Salinivibrio kushneri: one gene and its partner. The protein of the gene in region 1 interacts with the protein of each later gene in a pairwise test. Links are inferred from orthologs where the notes say so. Each region holds a gene or a part of one and is shown on either strand. Other genes may lie near its edges.

The links.
Region 2: the proteins of rlmKL (region 1) and typA interact in binary tests that used the Escherichia coli proteins (3 or more experiments, as listed by UniProt). The link is inferred for Salinivibrio kushneri from one-to-one orthologs.

The regions. Positions count from the first base shown.
Region 1 is NZ_CP114588.1:1,367,151-1,377,844, reverse strand. What follows is about bases 3,247-6,224. They hold rlmKL (bifunctional 23S rRNA (guanine(2069)-N(7))-methyltransferase RlmK/23S rRNA (guanine(2445)-N(2))-methyltransferase RlmL), read left to right. Parts: upstream 3,247-3,659; coding sequence 3,660-5,789; downstream 5,790-6,224. Other genes in these bases: N8M53_RS06535 (ABC transporter ATP-binding protein), read left to right, coding at 6,027-6,224; N8M53_RS06540 (glutaredoxin family protein), read left to right, coding at 5,786-6,040. In the rest of the region: N8M53_RS06560 (NAD-glutamate dehydrogenase), read left to right, coding at 1-1,239; pyrD (quinone-dependent dihydroorotate dehydrogenase), read left to right, coding at 1,305-2,318; N8M53_RS06550 (cell division protein ZapC), read left to right, coding at 2,458-3,012; more of N8M53_RS06535, read left to right, coding at 6,225-7,946; rmf (ribosome modulation factor), read left to right, coding at 8,128-8,298; fabA (bifunctional 3-hydroxydecanoyl-ACP dehydratase/trans-2-decenoyl-ACP isomerase), read right to left, coding at 8,540-9,055; N8M53_RS06520 (Lon protease family protein), read right to left, coding at 9,124-10,694. UniProt on the Escherichia coli protein: Specifically methylates the guanine in position 2445 (m2G2445) and the guanine in position 2069 (m7G2069) of 23S rRNA. Methylation occurs before assembly of 23S rRNA into 50S subunits.
Region 2 is NZ_CP114588.1:2,684,352-2,687,443, reverse strand. The notes cover bases 1-2,980. They hold typA (translational GTPase TypA), read left to right. Parts: upstream 1-567; coding sequence 568-2,394; downstream 2,395-2,980. Other genes in these bases: N8M53_RS12335 (DUF2959 domain-containing protein), read right to left, coding at 2,466-2,980; glnA (glutamate--ammonia ligase), read right to left, coding at 1-50. Outside these bases: more of N8M53_RS12335, read right to left, coding at 2,981-3,092. UniProt on the Escherichia coli protein: A 50S ribosomal subunit assembly protein with GTPase and nucleotide-independent chaperone activity, required for 50S subunit assembly at low temperatures, may also play a role in translation.

The DNA of each region.
Region 1 (10,694 bases):
CTTGAGCGGATGGAAGATGAAGTCTCTGACATTGTTCTTGAAGATGCATACAGTCAGAGTGAGTCCATTTCCGTTACCCACAATCAGCAAGCGGCGCTACTCAAAGAGCAGATCCGTTTTATTCACTACTTAGAGAAAGAAGGGAAGTTGGATCGAGCTCTCGAGTATCTACCTGATGATGAGACCTTATCTGAGCGTAACCTACGTGGCACGGGCCTAACACGCCCAGAAATTGCGGTGCTGGTGGCGTACGGAAAAATGGTACTTAAGGAGCAGCTGGTGGTGGATGAGGTGACGCAAGATGCGCACTTCGGTCAACTATTACCGAGCTACTTCCCGAAAGAGTTACAACGTCACTATCGCCAAGAAATGGAATCCCATCCACTTCGCGGCGAGATCATTGCGACGGCGTTGGCAAACCAGATGTCAAATGACATGGGCTTTAATTTCATCACCCGTATGCAAGATGAAACTGGGGCAAGCGTCAGTGACATTGCCAAATCCTACGCGATTGCGCGCGATGTGTTTGGTTTCGAGCAACTGTTTGACAGTGTCCGAGAGCTTGATAATCATGTCACTGCCAAAGTGCAATACGATATCTTGTTCCGTTGCCGCCGCATGCTACGCCGAGCAACGCGATGGATGTTACGCAATAAACGCAAAGGAGAGAGCATCGAGGCGCAAGTCGCCTTCTATCGCCCAGCGTTACAAAACTTGGTCGAGCACCTGGATGACTATCTGGTTGAGAGCGAAATCAAAGAGCATGACCAACAAGCGGAGACGCTACGACAGGCTGGGGTGCCTGACGCGCTAGCCAATAGAGTATGCCGTCTAACCAGCGTGTTCTCTGGGCTGGATTTAGCACAGGTGTCAGAGCAGCTGAATAAACCGTTCGAGCTGGTGGCACGCTTGTACTATGTGCTAGGGGATAGCTTGTCACTGCACTGGTTCTTGAAGCAAATCAACAACCAGCCGGTGGATAACCACTGGCAAGCGCTGGCGCGTGCATCGTTCCGTGAAGATTTGGACTGGCAACAACGTCTGCTCACGGCTCGTATTGTGTCAGAAATGGCTGATGACCAAGATGCCGAAACGGGTCTTGCACAATGGATGGATGAGCATGTGGTCATCCTCGGCCGTTGGCAGAGTATTGTTGATGAGTTCAAAGTAGGCTCCGTGCATGAGTTTGCCAAGTTCTCCGTCGCCTTGCGTGAGTTGTCGCTGTTAAATTTGAATTGAATTAAAGCGCCAATAACGCAATAATCTAGCCCCGTTTATACGGGGCTTTTTTATTAGGAGGGATAATGCTTTACCGCCTCGCCAGACCGGCTATCTTTCAGTTAGATCCAGAAAAAGCACACGATCTAACCATTAACACCCTTTCTCGATTTCATCACACCCCGCTTCGCTTTTTGTATTCCCAGCATCTTCCTCCTCGCCCAGTCACTGTGATGGGACTCAACTTTAATAATCCCGTTGGCTTAGCGGCAGGGTTAGATAAAAACGGCGAGTGCATAGAAGCCTTTGGCGCGATGGGCTTTGGGTTTGTAGAAGTAGGGACGGTGACGCCGCGCCCGCAACCGGGCAACGATAAACCGCGGCTTTTTCGCATCAAAGCGGCGGAAGGGATCATTAACCGAATGGGCTTCAATAACCACGGCGTTGATGCATTGGTGGACAACGTTAAACGTGCGAAAAACTTCAATGGTATATTGGGTATTAACATTGGTAAGAACAAGGATACCCCCATCGAACAGGGCACCGATGATTATGTCGCCTGCATGCGAAAAGTGTATCCACATGCTGACTATATTGCCGTAAACATTTCGTCGCCTAATACGCCAGGATTACGCACGTTACAATATGGCGAGATGTTCGATGAACTCCTTAGCACACTAAAAGCGGAACAGGCACAATTGGCAGACGTCCACGATAAATACGTGCCTTTAACGGTTAAGATTGCCCCAGACTTGAGTGAAGAAGAAATTCAACAAGTGGCGCAAGCACTGATTCGTCATCAGATCGATGGTGTGATTGCGACCAACACCACGCTTGAGCGCTCGTTGGTAGATGGTATGCCACATTATCGTGAAGCGGGTGGGCTAAGTGGCCGTCCTGTGCAACTTAAAAGTACCGAGGTTATTCGTCAGCTGCATCGTGCACTTGATGGTGCGATGCCCATCATAGGTGTCGGAGGGATTGACTCAGTCACCGCGGCGCGTGAAAAACTCGAAGCGGGTGCAGACCTGGTGCAAGTCTACTCTGGGTTAATTTACCAAGGCCCTGGGCTCATCAAACAAATCGTGCGTCATATTTAGGCTAAGAAATAAAGTCTTAAGGTATAAAAGGGGGCGTTTTCTTCCCCTTTTTTTTTCGCTTCAGCCCATTACACTTCAGGCAATGGCAGTGTTGTTATCGCCAGACACCCAGTTAGTGAGTCATCGCGGGAGCTGAAGTATGTTAAAACCTAACAATGCATGGAGATGGTATTTCGATAATACATCGAATTCGCTAATGCTAGATTTAGGCGATGACATGGTCTTTCGTGTGGCGATCAGTGCCAAACACCTCATCCCCGATGCGTTCTCATCATCCCCATTTTCTGTTGAGGATGCATCACTCTTTCAGCGTTTGACAGAGCCTCTGTCAAATCTTTCACTTTCCGGCCCTCGTCAGGCCGAACTCGCTTTGAACGCAGTGGCAGCCTATCGCTTCCACAAGCCTGTCTTACCTAAAAGCTGGTTTTTCGAGCCACAACAAGACACTATTGCCACCCCTGAGTGGGGGCAAATCGTCGAGCTCACCAGTCAAACAGGGGATAGGGCGCCGTTTATTATCATAGAGAACGCCGGTTCTGCCTCGCTCTGCATGCTCGCGCGCGAAGCTGACTTTGAACTGAGCGCGAATAAAAAAATGGCGTTTTGTGGTGCGATTAAAGTAATGAACGACCGGCTATCGCAACCAATACCTCAAACAAATAGCCAAAAAGGTCGCTTTGCGTTAGTGGGCTGAGTGGTTTTCACCCAGCCCACGCCTCCTTTCTTCCCTCACTTTCCTTGTTTCGTGTATAGACGGCCACGGTGTGGCTGTATCTTAACGTTTCTTATACCAAACAGGCGTGCATAAAAAATGTGATGTCAGTTCATTTTATGAGCGAAAAGTGTGCATGTACCTGAGCGTTTTTTCATTGATTTAAGGGTGTTCTCGCCCTAATAACAACAATAATTGACGAGTTTTTTCCCGTTTTATCCGTCAGGGCACTTGCGAAAAACCTGTCTGGTATAGTCCAGTTTTCGTGGATTTTTGTTCGTTCTTAAAGGGAAAGAAAAGCCGTTTTCATTTTTCTAGAGTCAGAAATAATCAGTATAGTAATAGCAGTGAATGCTTACACTCGTAGGTTAAAGGTACATTTAACCAGAGGAGGTGAGTGAGAAAGCAAGGCGGTTTCCAGGAGGAAACAGACAAAGGGAGCGTGCCAGGGTAATTGATTCCTTTCAGAAACAGTCACCCTCTAGCATCTGTTTCTCATTGGAAACAAAAATACGGCGATTTATTCATCATTCAATGGAGATTGTCGCCGCTTGGGTCAACGACAGGCGTAAGATTGATGTATAATCGCCGCCATGATGATAACGACGCCCAAAGGGTGTAGAGACTGAATGAAACACTATCTCGCAATAACCGCTCGAGGTCTCGAGCACATGCTAGCTCAAGAGCTTGAACAACTTGGCGTATCTAGCCTCAAGCAAGTTCATGCAGGGGTTAAATTTAAAGCCGACGATTCAACACTGTATCAATGCTGTTTATGGAGCCGGATTGCGTCACGGTTTGTTTTGGTGCTGGGCGAATTCGCGGTGCGCGATGATATGGATCTCTACCTCGGTGCGACGGCGATTAACTGGCCAGATTATTTTCACTCCAGTCAGCGGATTGCGGTGGACTTTAATGGTACTAATCGCGAGATTCGCAACAGCCAGTACGGGGCGCTGAAAGTTAAAGACGCGATAGTAGACAAGTTTGAAAAGTCGAATTTGCCCCGCCCAAGCGTTGACCGCGAGCAGCCTGATTTACGTATTCATATGCGATTATCCAAAGACCAAGGTTTGCTCGGTATCGATATGGTTGGAAGCGGCCTACATCAGCGCGGCTATCGCACTCAAGCAGGTGCTGCGCCTTTACGAGAAACCCATGCTGCAGCCTTGGTCGCAAGGAGTGGCTGGAAGGCGGAGCAGCCTTTGATGGATATCATGTGTGGCTCAGGCACTTTGCTGATAGAAGCGGCGATGATGGCGGCAAACATCGCACCGGGCTTAAAGCGTAAGCGTTGGGGGTTTGAGTCATTGCTTGGCTTTGATGTTGAAGCCTTTAAAGCGATCAAAGCTGAAGCGAGCGTCAAGGCTAAACGGGGTGTGAGTCAGTGCCAGACACGCTTTTATGGCACTGATAACGACGCCCGGATGATTGAAACAGCGCGAGCGAACGCACGACGTGCTGGGGTGGCTGAACTTGTTGAATTTACCACGGGTGATGCGACACAAGTGATGCCACCAGAAGGCTTCACTGAGGGCCATATAATCTCTAACCCGCCATACGGTGAGCGTTTAGGGACCACTCCAGGCTTGATTGCCTTGTACACCCAGCTTGGTGATCACCTTAAAGAAGCGTTTGCGCGGAATACGGTTTCTTTGTATTCGGGATCTGACGAGTTACTGAGCTGCTTACGGATGCGCGCGGATGACAAATTCAAGCTACGCAATGGTGCGTTAGATTGTGTGATGAAAACGTACGCGATTACCGCGCGTGGTGAAAAAGCAGAAAAGGATGCGCCAAAGGCGGACGTAGCGCCTGATTTTGCTAACCGCTTGCGCAAGAATATGGCGAAGCTGGACAAATGGGCAAAAAAACAAGAGATAGAGTGTTATCGGCTCTATGATGCCGACTTGCCTGATTACAAAGCCGCGATAGATCGCTATCGCGATTTTTTGGTCATTCAAGAGTACGCAGCGCCGAAAACCATTGAACCGGAGAAAGCACGCCGTCGCTTATTAGATATGGTTCGCGCTGCTATTGCAGTGACTGGTGTGGATGCCAATAAAGTGGTGTTAAAAACGCGCGAAAAGCAAAAGGGCAATAACCAGTATCAAAAACTTGCCGGCGAATCTCGAACCATGACGATCCAAGAATATGGCGTGGCGCTCGAAGTTAATCTTTATGATTATCTCGATACCGGGGTATTTCTTGATCATCGCTACACGCGCCGCCTAATCGGCGAGAAAGCGACAGGACAAGATTTTCTTAACCTCTTCGCTTATACCGGCAGTGCGTCGGTGCATGCCGCGGTAGGTGGCGCTCGTTCTACGACCACCGTCGACATGTCGAAAACCTATTTGGCGTGGGCCGAACGCAATATGAAGCTCAATGGTCTTGTTGGGCGTCAACACCGATTTGAGCAGGCAGATTGCCTACAATGGATTCGCCAATCTGATCAGAAATTTGATTTAATCTTCATCGATCCGCCGACATTCTCTAACTCCAAGCGGATGCAAAGCACCTTTGATGTGCAGCGTGACCACCTGGATGTGCTTTTAGCACTGAAAGACCGTTTACGTCCCGGTGGTGAAATCATTTTTTCCAACAACAAGCGGCACTTTAAAATGGATTTAGAAGGTTTAGCGGCTGCAGGGCTTAGTGCAGAAAACATTAGCAAGCGTTCGATTCCTGAAGATTTTGCTCGCAATCCACATATTCATAATTGCTGGATTATTCGTCATCAGGACACGTCTGCATGACACTCGTATTGTTTAGCACTGAAGGGTGCCACCTTTGTGAACAAGCGTGGGCACTCTATCAATCTCTCGGCTATCAAACGCCACTTGAAACCCAAGACATTGCTTTTGACGACACGCTCTTTGAGCGTTACGGCGTCACTATTCCAGTGATTGCAATACGCAATCAATCTGGAGAGGTGAGTGCAGAATTGGGTTGGCCGTTTGATCACACACAACTACAAGCTTGGTTAACGCAACATGGCATTGATTAAAATTACGTCCGCCCAGTTGGCTTATGGTGACAACCCATTGCTGGATAAAACTGACTTTATTCTTCAGCCAGGTGAGCGCGTGTGTCTGGTAGGGCGCAACGGCGCTGGTAAGTCTACCTTGATGAAGGTCCTTGACGGCCAGGTTCAGCTTGATGATGGCAGTATTCAAAGTCAGTCTGAACTCAAAGTTTCTCGGCTTGAGCAAGACCCACCACGCGATAGTCAAGGCACTGTGTTTGATTACGTAGCCGAAGGCCTCGCGGAAGCGGGGGACAACCTAAAGCAGTATCACCAGTTGATCGCGAAGATCGAAACCGATCCGAGTGATCGTAATATTGCCGAGCTGGCAAAAGTGCAAGAAGCACTGGACCATGCTGACGCTTGGCGTTTTGACAATCAAATTATGGTGGTGTTAGGGGCGTTAGGCTTGGAAGGCAATACCGCCCTTAAAGCCTTATCTGGCGGTTGGCAGCGTAAAGCGGCTTTAGCGCGAGCCCTCGTTTGTGAGCCGGATGTGTTGCTTCTTGATGAGCCAACAAACCATCTGGATGTCTCTACCATTTTGTGGCTAGAGCAATTCTTAAAAGATTTTAAAGGCGCGATCGTCTTTATCTCGCATGACCGCTCGTTTATTGGTGCCATGGCCACACGTATCGTTGATCTTGACCGCGGTAAACTGACCTCATGGCCAGGCGACTATCAAACCTATCTGGACGGAAAAGAAGAAGCGTTGCGAGTGGAAGCGGAGCAGAACGCTGAATTTGATAAAAAACTAGCTCAAGAAGAAGCCTGGATTCGCCAAGGGATCAAAGCGCGTCGCACCCGCAATGAGGGGCGAGTTCGCGCACTGAAAGCGCTACGGCAAGAGCGAGCGAGTCGTGTTGAGTTACAGGGTAACGCAAACTTGCAGCTCGACGATGCCAGCCGCTCTGGCAAAATTGTGTTTGAAGCAGAAAACGTCGCTTTTACCTATCAAGACAAGCCACTGATTAAGCCATTGAGTTTCACGGTGATGCGTGGCGATCGGATTGCGCTGATTGGTCCCAACGGATGTGGTAAAAGTACACTATTAAAGCTCATGCTTGAAAAACTCACCCCAGACAGTGGAGCTTTACACGTAGGGACAAAACTGGATGTTGCGTATTTTGACCAATACCGCGAGAAGCTAGATCCAGAAAAAACGGTTATCGATAACCTGGCGGGGGGAAAAACCGAAGTTGAAGTCGGTGGCCGGAAGCGCCACGTGATGGGATATTTGCAAGATTTCTTATTCCATCCACGACGGGCTCAAACCCCAGTTAAAGCGCTGTCCGGGGGCGAGAAAAACCGTTTGCTGTTGGCTAAATTATTCCTCAAGCCTGCTAATCTTTTGGTACTTGATGAGCCAACCAATGATCTTGATATTGAAACGCTCGAACTATTGGAAGATTTGCTCTCGCAATTTCAAGGCACCTTGTTGCTGGTGAGCCATGACCGTCAATTCGTCGATAACACGGTGACACATAGCTGGATATTTGAAGGCGACGGTACCATTAACAAGTTCGTGGGTGGGTATCACGATGCCCAACAACAGCGCGAGCAGTATCTTAAAGCCATCACACCCAATAGCCGAACCCCTTCAACGAGTGGTGAGGCTGATACGGGACAAAAGACGGCAAAACCTAAGAGTAAGCCACGCAAGCTATCTTATAAACTGCAACGTGAGCTAGAAGCCCTGCCTGCGCGGCTTGAGGCGTTAGAAGAAGAGGTTGAAACGTTACAATCAGAAATGAACGATCCTGATTTTTTCTCGAAAAGTCAGGATGTTACTCAACCTAAACTGACCCGATTGGCTGAGGTAGAGCAGGAGCTCGAGCAAGCCTTTGAACGCTGGGAAGAATTGGAAGCGATGCAACAAGAAGCATAGTGACGTTGTCACATACAGAGGGATATGACTCACATTTTGTTTAGTCCTTGCTCGATAGTGCTTGCTTAAAAAATAATCATGATCGAAGCTGTAGAGGATACTTCATAAAAACGTCACAGACGGAAGTATCCTTGCAAATGGCAAGCAGCATTGAACAAGATGGAATAAAGAGGGCGACCCTATGAAAAGACAGAAGCGAGATCGTTTGGAACGCGCACAGTCAAAGGGCTTTCAAGCAGGAATAAACGGTCGATCGTCTGAACTATGTCCTTACCAACAAACGGATGCGAGAAGTAGCTGGCTTGGCGGATGGCGCGAAGGCAGAACCAGTAAGTCGGAAATGATGAAGTAATCTCTCTTAAATATTTACGGCCTTATCCTCTTGATAAGGCCTTTTTAATAACCATATAACGCACTATAACTTTAATGCTATAAACACCATTGAACAAACATACCTTTATGTGGTTAACGCCAAGAAAAATTAAAGTAACTTGTCTCTCAAATCAGAGGGGTTAAGGCTTGGTAAAAAAGGGAAAGGGAAAGGGAAAGGGAAAGCCGGCAATTTATCACCGACTTTCAGGAATGCGCATTTGCTAGAAGGCGGAGGTATCTTGAAAAAGACCGACTTTCAGATCTTTCGCTACGTAGATTTCTTTGTCATCAACGTATACACGTCCATCGCCAACACCCATAACGAGTTTGCGATTGATCACGCGCTTCATGTGAATTTCATAGCGAACGCGTTTAGCAGTGGGAAGCACTTGCCCAGTAAATTTCACTTCACCAACACCTAGGGCACGGCCTTTGCCTTCGCCGCCAACCCAGCCGAGGAAAAAGCCGACTAGCTGCCACATAGCGTCTAAACCAAGGCAGCCTGGCATCACTGGATCACCTGGGAAATGGCAGTCGAAAAACCATAAATCTGGGTTGATATCCAACTCAGCGACAATCACGCCTTTATCAAAGTCACCACCTTGATCGGTAATATTGGTGATACGGTCCATCATCAGCATGTTTGGTGCCGGAAGCTGTGGGCGTCCCGGGCCAAAGAGCTCACCTTGGCTGGATGCGAGTAAATCGTCGCGATTATAGGAATTTTGGCGTTTCATTATATCTAAACTGCTCCTTATTCAATTGCGAGCAGGTTAGCGTACACGTGTACGCCAAACAACTCGGATCAGTACTGGCCAAACCAGTTTTTTAAGCGTTTAAACAAACTGTTGCAGCTTTGTTTTTCATCAGTATGAAAATGATTTATTCGATTAGATATTTTTCTTAGCAATGTCTCTTCATCGTCGCCTGAGAATGGGAGACCTGTCACAAGCGGAAAGGCTTGCTCGACATCATCCACTGCCCAAATATGAAATTGACCGGCTTTAATCGCATCGACTACATCGTTACGCAAACATAAGGATGACAGGTTCGTTTTAGGCAACACGACACCTTGTTGACCTGTTAAGCCACGGTGAGCACAAACTTGGTAATACCCTTCGATTTTTTCATTGATTCCACCTACCGCTTGTACACGACCAAACTGGTCAACCGCGCCAGTGATAGCGATGGCTTGATTAATCGGTTGTTGAGATAACGCGCTCACAAAGGCACACAATTCCGCCAAGGATGCACTGTCACCATCGACTTCACTGTACGATTGTTCGAATACGATGGAGGCGGAATAGGGTAAAGGGTCATCGAGGTTTAGCGCCACGCTCACAAAGGCTTGCATAATCATCATGCCTTTGGCGTGAATATTACCCGCAAGCTCGGCTTTGCGCTCCACATCAGCAATATCGCCATCACCAGAGTGAACAACGCAAGAAATTCTCGCTGGCTCACCGTAACTCACCGGGTGGCCAGGCACTTCGATCACGGTAAGACCATTAATTTGGCCGATATGCTCACCACGGGTATCAATAAAAACTTGTCCTTTGTGGATGTCTTCAATCGCACGCTCGGGGAGGTAGGCAGCACGTTGGTACCGCTGAGAGATAGCGGCATCAATCGCGGCTTTGTCGAGCGCATCCGATGCCGTTATGACAGATTCAGCCAGTAGTTGCTGATACCAAACCGGACACAAGGGCATCCGCAGTTGATCTTCGCTTTCACGTGCTCCTGCTTGCAATAAACGCACTAAGCCTGACTCTGTCATAGGTAAGTGAGTTTGTGCGGTGACCAAGCCTTTTAGCCAAGCAAAGTAGGGCACAATGGTGGCCGCGTCGAGCGCAATGTCTTGCTCATATTCGGCATAGGCTGACAGGCCATCGTAGAGATCAGGCTCATTGGTTTCAAAGTCGGCCAGCCACTGTCTGTCACCGACTAACACCAGACGTACGTTCAGTGCCTCATCCGGCAAATCAGTCACTTGATCGGCGCGGGCGGTCTGCCAGGCAAGCTTACCCGATGATAAAAACTGTTTGAGGCGAACCCAAACGCGTGGCTGCTGCAGTATATCCGCCACTTTTAGAATCAATACGCCATCGTGAGCTTGATGCAGTAAACCGTACTTTTTTTGTGACGCTGTCACATTTTTATTCGCATCATAAGCGAAGCCAAACAGGCTTGATTCGGTAACTGCGTCACCGATCACAACCGGCATTTCTGGGTACTGTGAAACGAACTCTGCTTGATAAGCATTAAGATATTGGGGCAAGTCAGCTGACATCACGGTAAGACAAGCCGTTGGACACGAAGGTGACATTAACCAAATCAGTGCCTTTTTTAAGCGCGATTGCAGTGATAACAGCGAAG
Region 2 (3,092 bases), 1.3 Mb from region 1 along the record:
AATTTCACCTCGTTTTCTTGGATCAGTGCGAGCACGTTTTCTACTGACATGTGAAATAACCTCCGGTGTCAAATTGAGTAAATAGCGCGTTGGCTCCTTGCTGCATGACAAAGCGAAAACCGTGCCAACAATTATAAGCCGCGCCAAACCGCGTTTAACGCGATAAAATCGCGTGCAGCCTTGGTCAAAAACGCGCATTTTGCACTATTATGGTGCACGTTTGACCGTATATGGTGCAAGGGGCAAAGACAGTGCGTCACTTTGCACGAGATGCGTGCAGCATTGCCCCTTCTCTTTGTAGCAGACAATGCATGACAAGAGTGTGGACGGTCTTTAAAAATTCATTTTTTCTCCAATCACGATGAACCCTTGTATTTGCACAATAAATAACCAACTGAGACGGGGTTAACCCCGAGTGACGGTGAGCTAATTCACATAATAAGGTGGGTTTTGCGACAAAATCTGGTACATTACGGCCGTTTTTTTAATCAGGTGGCGGTGCCGTCGTGTTAGCATAGCTCGCCAACTTCGGCGCGCGCCCCGTCTATCGAGTGAAAAAGAGAGTCCATGACCAACATACAGACAGATAAACTAAGAAATATCGCCATTATTGCCCACGTTGACCACGGTAAAACCACGCTAGTGGATAAGCTGCTGCAGCAATCCGGTACGCTGGCTTCCCGCGGTGAGGTGGAAGAGCGTGTCATGGACTCAAACGACATTGAGAAAGAGCGTGGCATTACCATCTTGGCCAAGAACACGGCTATTAACTGGAATGACTACCGCATTAACATCGTTGATACCCCTGGACACGCCGACTTTGGTGGTGAAGTTGAGCGTATCATGTCGATGGTTGACTCCGTACTACTGGTAGTCGATGCGGTAGACGGCCCAATGCCGCAAACCCGTTTTGTGACCCAAAAAGCTTTCTCTCATGGCCTAAAGCCGATTGTGGTGATCAACAAGATTGACCGCCCAGGTGCTCGCCCGGATTGGGTGATGGATCAAGTGTTTGATCTGTTTGACACCTTAGGTGCATCGGATGAGCAATTGGATTTCCAAGTGGTTTATGCGTCAGCCCTGAACGGGTGGGCGAGCCTAGAAGAAACCACCGAAGGCGAGGACATGGAGCCGTTGTTCAACGCGATCGTCGATAACGTTGACGCGCCTGACGTTGATATCACGACGCCGCTGCAAATGCAGGTGTCTCAGCTGGACTACAACTCCTATGTCGGGGTTATTGGTGTGGGTCGTATCACCCGAGGTTCGGTTAAGCCGAATCAGCAAGTGACGATTGTAAGTGCCGATGGCAGCAAGCGTAATGGTAAAGTAGGCAGTGTTTTAGGCTACATGGGCCTTGAGCGTCACGATGTTAGCGAAGCCTCTGCCGGCGACATTATTGCGATTACCGGTTTGGGTGAGCTGAAAATCTCAGACACGATTTGCGATCCAAGCAATGTCGAAGCGCTGCCAGCACTGACTGTGGATGAGCCAACCGTGACCATGACTTTCCAGGTTAATACCTCGCCGTTTGCAGGACTGGAAGGTAAATACGTCACTTCACGTAACATTCTTGAGCGTCTGCAAAAAGAGTTGGTTCACAACGTGGCACTGCGCGTAGAAGAGACAGATAACCCGGACAAATTCCGTGTCTCAGGCCGTGGTGAATTGCACTTGTCGATTCTGATCGAGAACATGCGTCGTGAAGGGTTTGAACTCGCCGTGTCTCGCCCAGAAGTGATCATCAAAGAAGAAAACGGCGAGAAATTCGAACCGTTTGAGACAGTGACCATTGACGTGCTCGAAGAGCATCAAGGTGGCGTGATGGAAAGCATCGGTCTGCGTAAAGGCGAACTGACGAACATGCTGCCAGATGGCAAAGGCCGTGTGCGCATGGACTTTGTGATGCCATCACGTGGTCTGATTGGTTTCCAAACAGAATTCTTAACACTGACCTCTGGCTCGGGCCTGATTTATCATACCTTTGACCACTACGGTAAGTATAAAGGCGGTGATATTGGCCAGCGTATTAATGGTGTGTTGATCTCTAACGCGGCAGGTAAAGCACTGACTTATGCACTGTTCAACTTGCAAGACCGTGGTCGTCTGTTTGCTGAGCACGGTGACGAAGTGTACGAGGGGCAGGTGATCGGTATTCATAACCGCGCCAACGATCTGACGGTTAACTGCTTGAAAGGTAAGCAGCTGACCAACGTCCGTGCCTCAGGGACCGATGATGCGCAGGTATTGAGCCCAGCGATCAAGTACACCTTGGAGCAGGCGCTTGAGTTTATCGATGATGATGAACTGGTTGAAGCGACGCCGGAGAGCATCCGTATTCGTAAGAAGCTATTGACGGAAACGGAGCGTAAGCGTGCAGGCCGCAAAGGCTAATCTCGCGGAGACTCTAGCGAGACGTTGACAAAAGGCACCCTCGGGTGCCTTTTTAGTGGGTGGCGTTTCGTTTAATTGAGGGTCTGGATAAAACGGTCTGAAGCTTGAATCGCGCGTTGCATATCGGCAACGGCACGGTCTATCTCGCCAGATAGCGCATCTAATTCGCCTTGTAGTGCACCAATGGCACGAGCGTTGAGGTTGTGTTTCAGATAAAGACGGTTATCTTGCAGCGTGTTTAGCACGGGGGTCATGGTTTGTTCGGCACGACGCATGGCATCACGTAACCGTTCATATTCCTCACGGGTTTGACGCAAGCGTTGCTCACTATCACGCTGCAGGCGTTGATTCGTGTACAAGTCTAATTCTTCTTCCCACTCATCAAACAACGCTTCAGAGACGGACTCAAGCGCATCAATCCGCTCGCGCACGCGGGTCACCGCATCATGACTTTTTTGATACTGGCTATCCACGGCCTCGTAGGCAGCTTGTAGCTCACCGCCGTCAAACTGGGTGAGCTGACTCAAAGCTTGCCGTGCATCTTTAAACTGTGATTGCGCCTCTTGCTGCGCATCAGCGGCGTCTTCCACGCGATCGACCATGATATCGCGTTTGTGGATGCCCACTTGCTCCATGGCTGAGTAATAGGCAGACTGACAGCCGGTGAGTAGGGTTAAGGCGATAGCAAACAGAAAGAT